Regions from separate parts of the Anaerotruncus rubiinfantis genome, predicted to be linked through region 2. Evidence: riboswitches for the same ligand, from Rfam matches in the RefSeq annotation. Region 2 holds a riboswitch; the other holds the start of a gene.

Region 1 (6,881 bases), on a different contig from region 2:
TTGGCCGGATGATATTCCCGCAGCTTCTCCGCCACAGCGGCCATGCATTCCGGCTGGGAGAGCATCCCCACCTTGACCGCGTCCGGCACAATGTCCTCAAAGACCGCGTCGATCTGTTTTCTGATCATGTCCGGGGTCACGTCCATGATATCGATCACGCGGGCGGTGTTTTCCGCCACGACCGAAACGATCGCGCTCATGCCAAAAACGCCGTGTGCTGAAAAAGTTTTGAGATCCGCCTGGATTCCCGCGCCGCCGCTGCAGTCACTGCCGGCGATGGTCAGACATTTTTTCATAACGATTCTACCTCACATTCCGCGAACGAGCGGCAATACCGGTCCGCGATTTCTTTGATCTCCTCCGCGTCCTCGGCGGCGGAGTCGTCATACAGCGCGACCACCCGAAAACCCGCTTTCTTGGCGGTGCGGATGGCATGGACAGCATCCTCGAATACCACGGTTTCATCCTTCGCGGTGCCGAGCCTTCGCAGCGCCTCCTCAAAAATGACAGGCTCATCCTTGCCCGAACCGAGCTCGGTGCAGGTGAGGACGAATTCGAAATAATCCCGTATGCCGAGCCGCGTGAGCGCGGCTTCGACCATGTATTTTTCCGAAGCGGTCGCCACGCCGCATCGAACGCCCGCCTCGCGCAGCTTTTGGAGAAATTCTCCGGCGTGCGCCTTGAGCGGAACCTCATAAAAATACCGGTGCTCGACAAGCTGGTTGGTGCCATTCATGATCTCCTCGGCGGAAAGGGGAATCCCAAGGTCGTGCTGATAATAGGCGACCATCTGCAGAAAGCTGAGCGGCTTGACAGCTTCCCGCAGGCCGGAAGGCACCGGGAATCCATGCTGCTTCATAAAGTCGATAGCCACCGTGTCCCAGATCCACATCGAGTCGGTCAGGGTGCCGTCCAGGTCAAAGATCGCGCCTTTTATCATGCTGTTGTAACCTCTTTCGAAAGATTGTAAAGCTCCCTGGCCGCAGCATAGATATCCGGCTGGGCGAAGATCGCGGAAATCACCGCCACACCGCCGATGCCGGAGCCCTTGAGCTTTCTGATATTGTCCCGGCTGATGCCGCCGATGGCTACCACCGGGATCGAAACAGCCCCGCAGATCTCCCGCAGCGTTTCAAACGGGAGGGTATTCACGTCCAGCTTGGTGGAGGTGGAAAAAACCGCCCCGACGCCGAGATAGTCCGCGCCGCGCGCCTCGGCAAGCCTGGCCTCCTCCATTGTGTGCGCGGAAACGCCGAGGATCTTGTCCGGGCCGAGCAGTTTTCGCACATCGCCGGCCTCCATGTCCTCCTGTCCGACGTGCACGCCGTCCGCGCCGCAGGCGAGCGCCACACGCACATTGTCGTTGATGACGAACGGAACCCCGTAACGGTCGGTGACCGCCTTGATGCGGCGGGCTTCGGCCAGGAAAGCCGCGTCATCGAGCTGTTTTTCCCGCAGCTGCACAAAAGTCGCTCCCGCGCGCAGGGTGTCCTCCACCTGCGCGGCCAGGTCGTTTTTCCCGAGCCAGGAACGGTCGGTCACGACATAAAGGAGCATGTCCTTTTTAGAAATGTTCAAGCTTTGCGGCCTCCTTCAAGGTTTTGGCATCGAGCCGGCTCATTGCGTCGATGAGCCCCATGCGCAGGGAAGCGGTACCGCCGCCGTCTTTGCGCATCCGGGTATAAGCAGTTTCCCCGCAGATCCCCATCGCGCAGACGGCAGCGGCTGCCGCGTCAAGCGGGTTTTGCGGATTCGCGGCAACAAAGGCGGCGATCACGCCGGTGAGCATGCAGCCTGTGCCGGTGATGCGGGACATCATCGGATGTCCGTTTCGGATAACGTAAGCGTCTTTCGCGTCCGCTGCCACGTCGATCGCGCCGGTGATTGCGATGATTGCGCCGGTCTTTTCGGAGAGCGCTTTCGCGTAAGAAATGACCGACGGCAGATTTTCATCGGTGGTGGCGTCGGCGGCATTCGCGTCGACGCCGCGGGTTTCGCCGCTGCCCGCGGCGACCGTTTTGATCTCGGAGGAATTGCCGCGGATAACGGTGAATTTTACCTGCCGCAGCAACTGGACGGTGGTGTCGGTGCGCAGCTTCGACGCGCCCGCGCCAACCGGGTCGAGCACGACCGGGTGCCCGAGCGCGTTCGCCCGGCGCCCGGCTTTTAACATCGACTGGACGGTGCGGCTGTTGAGCGTCCCGATGTTGAGGGCGAGCGCATCGCAGATGGAGGTGATCTCCTCCGCTTCGTTTTCATCATCCGCCATGATCGGGCTGCCGCCGCAGGCGAGCAGGATGTTCGCCACGTCGTTGACCGTGACGTAGTTGGTGATGCAGTGGACGAGCGGCGTTTTTGCCGCGACGTTCGAGAGGATTTTTTCAAACATAGGGATCACTCCTGTCAGTTTGCGCCCTGCGGCGCGGGGTGTTTGCAGGTGACCTTGTGGACTACGACACAGAGAAGGCCGGTAAACAGCATGATCGGCAGGGAGGTGCCGAGCGGGAAATCAATCCGCATCAGCAGACGGTAGCCGGCGAAGCCGACCGCCCAGATGAGGATGTTTTTGACGTTCAGAAGCTGCGCTTCTTCCACCCTGGTGTTCCTGAGGATGAAATAATCGGTGATCAGCACGGCGAAGAGCGGGGCAAAGACCGAGCCGATGAAATAGAGGAAGTTTTCATACTGGTTGATGTTGATGAAGATGGCCATCAGGGTGCCCGCCGCGCAGACGACAAGCGCCGCGGCTTTTTCGTTCCATTTGTGGTTGAGGTTGACGATGCTCACGCCGCCCGACCACGCGTCAAGAAAGGTTGTGGTGACGGTCGAGAGGATGACGATCAAAAGAGCGACCGCGCCCAGCCCCGCCGCGACCAGGATCTGCGCGATGTCGTCGGTGCCGGTGTAGATCGCCGCGCCCAGCCCGATCACATACATCAGGCAGCTGCCCAGGAAATACCCCGCCGCGCTCATGACAGTGCCCATTTTGGGGTTCTTCGCGCTGCGGGTGTAATCGGAAATGAGCGGCAGCCAGGAGAGCGGCATGGTGACGCTGAGTTCCACCGCTGCGCCGAAACGCATGGCGTTTGGATCGCCCGGCGCGCCGAACGAGAAATTTCGAAAGACCACCCAGCCGAGCACCAGCGTAAAGAGGAAAAGCGCGGAGACGACGAAGGCGTTCAGCTTCGAGAGATTTTTGAGCCCGACCAGGATCCAGACGCAGATGAGCCCGCCGATCACCAGGCACCAAATGGCTTCATTCTGGATATTCGGGGTGACAACGTTCAGCGCCTTGGCGCCGTTTATGATCATGACGGCGGTCCAGCCGAGCAGCTGGACGACATTCAGCAGCGAAAACCAGAAGGAGCCGTATTTTCCGAACGAGATGCGGGTGGATTCGATGGCGGAGAGGCCGCTCTTCGCGCCGATAAAGCCGGTGAAGAAGAGCACAGCACAGCCGATCAGGTGCCCAATGAGGATGGCCCACACCGCCCTCCAGAAGCCGAGCGGCGCGAGCAGCGCGCCGGTGAGGATTTCCGCGATCGACACCGCCGCGCCGAACCAGAGCAGGCCTTGTCCAAGGCTGGAAGTCTTGTTATCCATAATCTTTCTCCATTCTATCGTTTTTCCAGTTTGTTGTAAAGCTTATTTGCTGCCGAGCGCAACCTTGACATCGCCGAAGACATGGGTCTTCTGCAACGCGCCGAGCGCGAGCACCGAGATGGTCGCGCCGCCGAGCGTGCTGACCAGGAACGGCAGCACATAGGCGAACAGCGCCGCCTCCTTGCCCATCAGCAGAGTCGCGACCGGATAGCAGGCGAGGCCGCCGAGGATTCCGGTGCCAGCCACTTCGCCGAGATAGGCCAGCGGCAGGCGGCGGGTGTGTTTGTAGAGCATGCCACAGCAGAACGCGCCGATCATGCTGCCCGGGAAGGCGAGCAGGCTGCCGGTGCCCATGAGGTTGCGGATGAGCGAGGTGCCGAAAGCCATGCTGACCGCGTAGCCCGGCCCGAGCAGCACACCCGCGATGACGTTGACCATGTGTTGGATCGGGAAGCATTTGGAGGCGCCGATCGGGATGTAAAAGGCGGAACAGACGACGCCCAACGCAATCAGCAGGCCTGCGGTGGTGAGTTTTTTGACATTTTGGTTCATACTTGACAACTTCTTTCTTGATGGAATAAAAAACAGCGGGACGCGCCAACCGGCGCGTCCCGCTGAAACTTTCATTTCTGCATACGATCCCTACGTTGGCATTATCCAAATCAGGTGTGCGGGTCGAAGTTGGATGACTTCCTCTCAGCCTGCGTCACAAGCTCCCCGTGCTATTCAATTCGTTCAGATTTTAACACAGGCGGAAAAGTTTGTCAATGTTCGTGAAAACACCATTTGCCGCAAAACGGGTGGGAAAAGTGGAAATTTAGCCATTTCTTCTGTTGACACGCTAGCATGCCAGTGGTAAAATTTAGGCATAGGATCGATTCCCTCCGGTAAAATCCCGCGTGGGAAAGATCTGCCCGCGTTTCGCCCGCTTATATGGCTGTGCGGCGCGGGGCAAACTATCTTCTGGGACTTTGGAAAACTGCTGACAATAAACCGCGGCGCCCATTTAAAAAGCTGCGCGGCGGTACGGAAAAGAAAACAGGAAAGAGGGATTCTGGTGTTAAAACTGACAGCACAAAGCCTACAGGACCGCAAGGCGTGGGAAGCCGCCGGCGTCAAGCTGCCCGGATTCGATTACGCCGCCATGTGTGCGCACACCAAGGAGCATCCTGTCTGGGTGCACTTCGGCGCGGGCAACATTTTCCGCGGGTTCATCGCCCGCCTGCAGCAGGAGCTGCTGAACTCCGGCAAGGCCAAGAGCGGCGTGATTGCCGCAGATACCTTTGATTTCGGGATCATTGACCAGATCTATGCCCCGCATGACAACCTCACCATGCTTGTCAGCCTGAAGCCGGACGGCTCCACCGACAAGGAGATCGTCGCAAGCATCGCGGAAGGCATCAAAGCGGACGGCGCGGATGAAAAACAGATGGCGCGCCTCAACGAGCTTTTCACCAATCCGGAATTGCAGATGGCCAGCTTCACCATCACCGAAAAAGGCTATGCCCTAACCGACCTTGCGGGAAATTTCTTCCCGGTCGTGCAGGAGGACATGAAAAACGGCCCGGACCATGCGCGCCATGCAATGAGCATTGTAACCGCGCTGATGCTGCGCCGCTATCAGGCGGGCGGCTATCCCTTCGCGCTTTGCAGCATGGATAACTGCAGCCACAACGGCCAGAAGCTGCAGGATTCGGTTCTCACGGTCGCCGAAGCCTGGCAGAAAAACGGCTTTGTGGACGAGGGATTTGTCGCCTACCTCAAGGACGCGTCGAAGGTATCCTTCCCGTGGAGCATGATTGACAAGATCACCCCGCGCCCATCTGAAATCGTGGAAAAACAGCTCGCCGCGGCCGGCATTGAAGATATGGCGCCGGTCGTCACCGCGAAGAATACCTTTATCGCGCCGTTTGTCAACGCCGAGGTCCCGCAGTACCTTGTTGTGGAGGATCGCTTCCCGAACGGCCGCCCGCCTCTTGAGGAAGCGGGCGTCTACTTCACCGACCGCGACACGGTCAACAACACCGAGCGCATGAAGGTCACCACCTGCCTCAACCCGCTGCACACCGCGCTGGCGGTTTACGGCTGTCTGCTCGGCTACACGAGCATTGCGGCTGAGATGCAGGACGCCGACCTCAAAAAGCTGGTTGAACGCATCGGCTACGATGAAGGCATGCCGGTCGTGGTGGACCCGAAAATCCTGAGCCCGATGGACTTCATCCACGAGGTCATCGATCAGCGCCTGCCCAATCCGTTCATCCCGGATGCGCCGCAGCGTATCGCTACCGACACGAGCCAAAAGCTGCCGATCCGCTTTGGCGAAACGATCAAATCCTATCTCTCGCGTCCGGATCTCGATGTGCAGGATCTCGTCTGCATTCCGCTGGCACTGGCCGGCTGGTGCCGCTATCTGCTCGGCGTGGACGACAAATGCGAACCGATGCAGGTGAGCAGCGACCCGATGCTGGCGGATCTGCAGAAGATGCTCGCTGGGGTTAAGGTCGGCGAGCCCGCAAGCGTCGGCAGCGCGCTTCAGCCAATCCTCTCGAATCCGGCGCTCTTCGCCGTGGATCTTTATGAGGCAGGTCTCGGCGGGAAGGTCGAAGGCATGTTCAAGGAGCTCATTGCGGGTCCGGGCGCGGTGCGCACGACCCTGCAAAAATACGTGAACGCGTAAAATGGTGTTTCCATGGAAAGGGCCGCGCTAAAAGCGCGGCCCTTTTTGCCGCTTTTCAGACGGGAAAAACTGTGCTATACTACACAAAAACAAACCGGCGCGGGCGGCGGGGCCCTCCGGACGGAAAGGGGTGGTATGGTTGGATAAAAACACAAACGAATCGTTTGCCACGGTAAAGGCGGTACAGGAAAAGCTGGAAGCGGTCCTGGGACATGAAACGGTGAAGGTGGGGATCGCCGACAATCAGGGGATTGTGGTGATTTTCACCGATCCTTCCAGCGCGGGGAAATTTTCCGAACCGGCCTATAAGGCGATTCAGACCGGACGCCCGGTTGTGGTGGACAGGACAAACGAATTCCTGTTTGTGGCAAGCCAGCAGGGGGTGTATGTGCCTTTTTTTCATGAAAAAGAAGCGGTCGGGGTGATCCTGCTGGTCGGAGACCCGGAACTTCTCGCAAAATATGCGGGCATGGCTGCGCTGACCGCCCAGTCGGTTTATGACCTCGAGAGCTACAAAGCCTCCTACTGGGGCAAGCTCGATCAGCGCAACATCTTCACCAAGGTGCTGCTCTACTATTCGGAGGATCCCTATCCGGCGGAG
Region 2 (6,881 bases):
GTAATCCTGCACAAGCCGTTGCTGCCCTTCCAGGCGAGAGAGGCTTGTCCCACTGATATCCATTCCCATTGTCTGCAACCACGCAAGCAGCTCTTTCTGCTTGATATCTCTCTGCTTTCGGATGGCAACCACCCGTTTACCCACAATATTTTTATCTCCAAGTGGATTTTTACGCGGCTTCATTCGCATCCCTCATAAAATTTGATACTCAAATTTTATGCAGAAACACAGTAGAAATAATGCGAATATCGGAGTAAAATAAATTTACTCCGATATTCGCATATTTTATTGATAATTGTGCAGAAATTCCCGGATTTCCGGGTAACCTGTGAAAGACAGCGGTTCATCTGTCAAATAGGAAAGCGCATACTCCCATTCCGCCAGGCCGTACCGTTGCAGATCGCTGTGGTACAGCTGCTCCAATACCCTTTTTCGGAACGGTTCCCGCTTCAGGTTGGAAAGAAAATCCGCGTTTTCCCGTTGGATCATCTCCAGCAGTTCACTTCGCATTTCTCATCCCCCTATGGGAAATGTTGGAATCTTTAACAGACGCTGTTTTTCAGCGCCCGTCTTTTTATGATATGCCGGACGTATAAGCGCGGTTTCCCAGCTGCATACTAATTTTGGTTTAGGCTAATCCTATTTTAGTTTTTTGCCCCTGTAAGAATTCCATACATTACCATAAAATAGAGGTAGAACCCTATCAAGCCTTCAGGAGATGGACCCATGGAGAATATGTCGAAGATCATTGGCAGCAACATTCGCAAGTACCGCACGCTCAAAAAGATGACGCGGGAACAGCTCGCAGAAGCCGTCGATCTGGACAGCGCCTATCTTGGGCAGTGCGAACGCGGGGAACGACAACTGGGTTTGACGAAAACAATTCAAATCATCGAATTTTTTGGGGTAACAGCCAACGACATCATTGCTGTCAGTAACAAAAAAAGCCGAATACAAAAAAAAGAGTATCTTTCTGAGATCGATGAGCTGCTGCAGGACTGCACAGATAACCAGGCGCTTGCCATCCTGCGGATCATCCAGAATGCACTCCCGTTCCTGAAAGAATAAAAAAATAGCCGCAAAAGCGGCTATTTTTATTTCATGCGCCAGACAAAGGCCGATACGCAAAAAAACAGCGGGCAGAAATATCTGCCCGCTGTTTTTACTTTGGGGCTCAGGCGGCTGAAGCGCCGGCCAGTTTTTGCAGATTTACATAGCGGACGATTACGCATACCGCAATCACTGTCACCACCATCTCCCCGACCATGATCATCCCATTATAACTCAGCGAATAAAGCCACACCGGCATGCCCTCCGGCGCGTATTCAGTCCAAATGAGAATCCCCGACAGGAAACTGCAAAAAAAGCGCATCCCAATGACCGCAATCGTTGCAGCGGCCGCCCCCGCCTGCTTATTTGAAAAACGGCGGGCAATCGCACCGGCAAGCCCCAAAACCCCGAACGCGATCACATAGTCGAGCAGGACCACTGCGAGGTAATTCCAGAAATTCTGAACCGGCGGCGGATAAAAACCCTCCACCATCTGCACCAGCGAATAGGCAAACGAGGTAAACAGGGCCCATTTGGTGTCGTACATCAGCGATATAATGATAATTGGCGCCATGCTGGCGATTGTGACCGATCCGCCGAACGGCATATGGAACAGCTTGAACATCGACAGGATCAGCGCCAGAGCGATCATCAACGCGCTGTGGGTGAGTTTGCGTACGGTTGTGTTCATGGATTTTCGACTCCTTTTTTTGTTTTTCTAAACAAAAAACGCCACAGATAATCCCTGCGGCGTAAAAGAGTTCTCTATCTTCCTACGCTGGCATTACCCAGATCAGGTCGCGGGTTACGCACAGGTCCATGTGCGCTCTCAGCCGGCATCCGCCAGCACCCCAATTATGGCGTTTTTCTGTTTCTGCGTCCTATTATAAGCGATTGGCGGGTATTTGTAAAGAGGTTGTATTGGTTCTTTGGGACACCCCTAACCCCTCATTGCCAAAACCAAAAAGGCAGGGCGGACTTTCGTCCGCCCTGCCCTGAAGCAGTCAGAAAGAACTTATTTGGAAGCCTTCTTGACAGCGATGGCGCCAGCGCCGGCGAGGGAAGCGATCGCGGCCATAACAGCCATGTTGATCATGTCGCTCGCACCGGTGCCCGGGTTGTTCTTGTCGGAGTTGGAGGAGCCGTTGTTCTGGCCCTCATCGTCCTTGTCGCTGGTGTCCGCTTCGGTCACAACAGTGCCGTCTTTGATCAGCTTGTTGGTGACAACGAAGGTGTCCAGCTTGTTGGTGCGGAAGGACAGGGTGCTCTCATCGCCGTCAAAGGTGGCGTTGAGTTTATAGAGCTTGCCATCCGCATAGCGGTAGGTGTACATCTTGTCGAAATCATCGACGATGTCCTCAACATCCAGCACGACACGGCCGGTTGCGGAGAAGCTCGGACGGCCCGGGAAGTTATAGAACTTGAAGTCCTGGTCGTCGAACTTGGAGAGGATCTCCTTGACGCCCGTGTTGTTCGAGAGCATGTTCTTGGTGGACTCATCGGTCACATTGACGGTGAATTCCCAATCGCTGCCCGCGAGGGTGACGTTCTTGTAGTTGTTGATCTTGGCGATCTTGTTGAACTGGGAAGCGGTGATGACCGGGCGGGAGTTGTCGATCTCGACGACGTCGCCTTCGTCCAGGCCGGTGACATAATCGTGCTCAGCCTCGTCATAACCGTACTGGAACTTCACTTCCTGGGAGAAGACGGACAGGTTGTTCGCCTTGCGGACCAGCTTGACGTTGTATTTGACGTCAACCGGCTTGGTCGGGGTCGCGTCTTTCGCCTCAACATAGAGGTAGTAAACGCCTTTGTAGTCATCGATCTCAAAGGTCTTCATGCCTTTGGTGGAAACCTTGGAGTAGCTGAACTTGTAGGTCTTGAGCAGCTCGTCGGAAACCGGGACGGTCTTGTCGCCGATCTTGACGGTTACCGGGAATTTGTACTCGGTGCCGGGCTCCAGGATATCGTCCAGGGTCGCACCGGTGTCCTCGTCAGCGCCGAAGTAGAGCACGGAAGGCTCGGCGTTCGGATCAGCCTCCTCTTCGGAAGAGCTGCCTTCGGAAGAAGTGGGCTCGGAAGAGCTTTCCTGGGAAGAGCTGGACTCTTCGGAAGAAGACTCGGAAGAGGACTCTTCGCTCGAGGAGCTGGAGGATTCTTCGGAAGAAGAATCTTCGAGGGTAACGATGGAGTTGGTTTCGTTTTCGATGGAATTTACGTCATCAGCCAGAGCAGTCACGCCGACAGACATGGCGGCGGAAGCGGCGAGCAGTAATGCAAGCACTTTTTTCATGTGGTGTTTCCTCCTGAAAAATAAGTTTTGGTTCGGCGGCCTTACGAGCGGCACGCTTGGAACGAGTCTCAGTATACGGGAGAGTCAACAGATTTTCAAGAGGTTTTTGTTACCAAATTGTAATAATTGTCGTATAATATACACAATAAACTTTTATTTAGTAAATCAAAATGTGTCAAATATGATAATTCCCAGATATCCACTCTCCTTTTGTCCAACTTCCGCTAATTTTCCTGTCAGCTTTGTGTTCCCTTCCCCTTTTCTTCCCATTTCGTTTTCTCTCCTCCAGAAAAAGGAAACGCCCGCCGCGTAAAACGCGGCGGGCGGACTTGCATGAATCTTCTTTATTTGCGCGTGCGCGTGAAAGCATACACGCCCATCGAAAGCGCCAAAGCGGCAAGCGCAGCGCCGACAAAGTCGCTTGCGCCGGTCGACGGCGGCGGATTCTGCGGTTTCGGCGGCGGCGGAGCCATATCGGACGGTGTCTGTTGCTCTGGCGGCAGATTTTCCGGGTCCTGCGGCTCGCCTTCATAATCTTCCCACAAATCGAGTTCAACGTCCGAAATAACATAGGTTCCGAGCGTGCGGGTGCGCGTCTGCCAGCCGTCGATACCCGCGTCGGTTTCATCCTCGTGCACATAGGTGAACCGATCGGTCACATCCTCAAGATAGCCGTCCTTGTCCACCAGATAGATGAAGCAGTCGCGCGGATTCACATCGTAGCGGTAGTCATAATCGTAATAGTCGCTGTAAGGATTATAAAGGGTCAGTTTCGCGCGGGAGGTGCTGTCAATCGCCGGATTGCCGACAAAATCCCGGAAGTAAAGATCCGCGTCGGCCGGATCGCCGTAATCCTCATAGATGCTGCGGATGTTCTTTGTGGAGAGCTTCGCATAGAACTTGTCCGCGTCGCTGTCCGCTTCAAACTCCAGGCAGGCGATGTCTTCGTCATAGCCCCACGCGATCAGATTGTCCTCATTGGAGGTCGGGTTAAAGACAACCCCCTCCCCCGTCTCAATCGAAGCGTCGGTCTCCTCCTCCGGGTTCTCAATCCAGAGCTCGAACCGGACGCTGATGATGTCCCCGGAATTCCAGACGCGTTGGTTGTCCGGATCATCCTTGGTGCTGCGGGCCTTGAAGTAGGCGTCAAAGCTGAGCTGTTTTTCCTCGGTGATGCGCGAATCCTTCAGCTTCACCTCGATATAGTGGTTGCGGCTGCCGCCGCCAAGCCGTTTGGTGACCAGCTTGACCGAACTGAGCAGGCTTCCGTTCTTGTCCTTGTCGAGCCGGAAATTGAAATAATCTTTGTCTGTGAGGTCCTCCAGATCGATTTCGGTTCCACCCTCAAGCGTGGCCGGACCGGCCAGTTCGACATAAAACCGTTTGCCGGGCGGGACCGCTTCGCCGTAGACATAGCTGTCAGAGATGTCAAATTCCGCGTAATCGAGCGTGTCGCCGTCCTCGTCGAGGATATCGGGACCAAGCCCGACCGTCCCATCGGAGGTAAATGCGAACACCCCGACCGCACCCAGCGTCATCACCAGGACAGCCGCCAGTATAAACGCCGCAAACCGTTTCATTGCGCACCCGACCTTTCGATTTCCTGTAATATGATGCAAAAACCAAATTTCAGATACTTCCACATCTGCATTATATCATGGAAAAACCTGCGAAGTCAACCGATACGCGCGCTCCCCGCCTTGCCACGTATTGTGGAATATGGTACAGTAACAGTATCATTTTAAGGGAAGGAGCTCCATATGAAAAATTTTGATCGCAGCGACCTCTCGTTCTCCCTCTGCGGCCTCAACTGCGGGCTCTGTCCGATGAAACTTGACCGCTACTGCCCCGGCTGCGGCGGCGGAGCCGGCAACCAGTCCTGCCCCATTGCAAGATGCAGCCTGGAGCGCGGCGGTTTCGCATACTGCTTCCAGTGTGAAGAATTTCCCTGCGCACGCTACACACAAACGGACACGTATGATACCTTCCTTTCGAAATGCAATAGAATGCGGGACATCGAGCGATTCAGGCGGATTGGGCAGGACGCCTATCACGCCGAACAAGCGGATCGAATTGCCGTTTTAAACCGTCTGCTGGAAAACTATAACGACGGGCGGCGTAAGAGCCTCTTCTGCCTTGCGGCGCAGCTTTTGGAACCGCAGAGCATTGCTGCGGTCCTGCGTCAACTGGACGCGGAAACCGCCGACCTGCCGCAGCAAGAAAAGGCCATACGCGCTGCGGATCTCCTGCGGGCGCTGGCAGAAGAGCAAAACATCGTGCTCAAGCTCCATAAGAAACCCTCAAAAAAGAAAACCAATCCATAAAAATAGGCGGTCAGCCTTTACCAGAGCTGGCTGCCTTGTTTTATGCACTGCATGAGAAAAATGCCCGGCGGCTGTGGAGGCAGCCGCCGGGCATTCATTTTGTCAAATTAACCAGGTTGATCAGGCCCAATTATTTGGACACTTTTTTGAAGGCAACCGCACCAGCCGCAGCCAGGGACAGGACAGCCGCGACAACCGCAACATTTACCATGTCGCTGGAACCGGTCTGCGGGATGTCCTTGCCGCTGTTGGAAGAGGTGGAGCTGGATGCGCTGGAGGAGGATTCCTCTTCCTCATCCACTTCGATGTCAAGCTCGGTGTCGGAAACGATGTAGGAACCCAGGGTGCGGGTCTTGATACCCCAGCCAGGAATCTCATATTCGTCCTCGGAATAGGTGAACTTCTCAGTGACATCGGTCAGGGTGCCGTCGGAATTTTTCTCATAGATGTACGCATCGGACGGATTCGGAACATAGTCCGCATCCTCATCCCACGGGATGCCGAGGACCAGGGTGGCACGGGAAGTTGCCGGAATGCTCGGATTGCCGACGAAATCATAGAACCACAGGTCCGCGTCAACCGGATCCGCATACTCGGAGTAGATGGTTCGGTCGGCGCTGGTGGACAGGCGCGCATAGAACTTGCCGGCGTCATCGTCCGCTTCGAACTCCAGCGCGGCCAGGTCGTCGCCCCAGATCAGGGTGTTGGTTTCGTTTTCTTCGGGGTTATAGTAGATGCGGTCGCCCGCTTCCGGATTGTCGTCGTTGGTCTTTTCCTCGTTGTTGATCCAGAAGGAATAATCAATGGTGACCTTATCACCCTTTTTAAAGGTGTTTTCACCCGTTTTGGAATCACGCTTCGCAGTGAAGGTGATTTCGCCGTCGGTGTGGATTTCAGAAGTGGTCATCGAATCGGCCAGCTCGAAATACAGGACTGCATCGTAACGAACGCCATTGACGCGCTTGTCGGTCAGCAGCTCGATTTTTTTGATCATCTTGCTGTTGGTATCCTTGTCGTAATCAAATTTGAAGAGGTCCTTATCCTTGAGGTCGCTGGTGGTGGCGTCGGTGTCGGTGTCCCAGACCGGGTTTACGACCGCTTCGACATCGCCGTCAGCCGCTTTGGAATTTACGAGCGGGACATAAAATTTCTTGTTCGGCGTGATGGTGTCCGCCTCGATGGTGTTGGCGGTCACTTCAACCTGGCCGACGGCC

The links. Region 2 has a riboswitch for thiamine pyrophosphate ahead of thiT (energy-coupled thiamine transporter ThiT). Riboswitches for the same ligand answer to the same signal wherever they lie in the genome.
Region 1: it holds a riboswitch for thiamine pyrophosphate, as region 2 does, so the genes downstream of both, thiW (energy coupling factor transporter S component ThiW) here and thiT (energy-coupled thiamine transporter ThiT) in region 2, are expected to answer to the same signal.

Annotation. Positions count from the first base shown of each region.
Region 1 covers NZ_FKLA01000009.1:951,283-958,163, forward strand. Annotated here, with positions in the region: gene thiD (bifunctional hydroxymethylpyrimidine kinase/phosphomethylpyrimidine kinase) at 1-296, opposite strand, end outside; gene BN4275_RS10155 (HAD family hydrolase) at 293-940, opposite strand; gene thiE (thiamine phosphate synthase) at 937-1,578, opposite strand; gene thiM (hydroxyethylthiazole kinase) at 1,565-2,389, opposite strand; gene cytX (putative hydroxymethylpyrimidine transporter CytX) at 2,404-3,603, opposite strand; gene thiW (energy coupling factor transporter S component ThiW) at 3,646-4,155, opposite strand; TPP riboswitch at 4,226-4,333, opposite strand; gene BN4275_RS10180 (mannitol dehydrogenase family protein) at 4,661-6,280, shown strand; gene BN4275_RS10185 (sugar diacid recognition domain-containing protein) at 6,420-6,881, shown strand, end outside.
Region 2 covers NZ_FKLA01000008.1:287,669-294,549, reverse strand. Annotated here, with positions in the region: gene BN4275_RS03765 (helix-turn-helix domain-containing protein) at 1-183, opposite strand, end outside; gene BN4275_RS03760 (hypothetical protein) at 286-510, opposite strand; gene BN4275_RS03755 (helix-turn-helix domain-containing protein) at 727-1,068, shown strand; gene thiT (energy-coupled thiamine transporter ThiT) at 1,175-1,741, opposite strand; TPP riboswitch at 1,804-1,914, opposite strand; gene BN4275_RS03745 (hypothetical protein) at 2,066-3,343, opposite strand; gene BN4275_RS03740 (hypothetical protein) at 3,688-4,923, opposite strand; gene BN4275_RS03735 (DUF3795 domain-containing protein) at 5,104-5,667, shown strand; gene BN4275_RS03730 (LPXTG cell wall anchor domain-containing protein) at 5,798-6,881, opposite strand, start outside.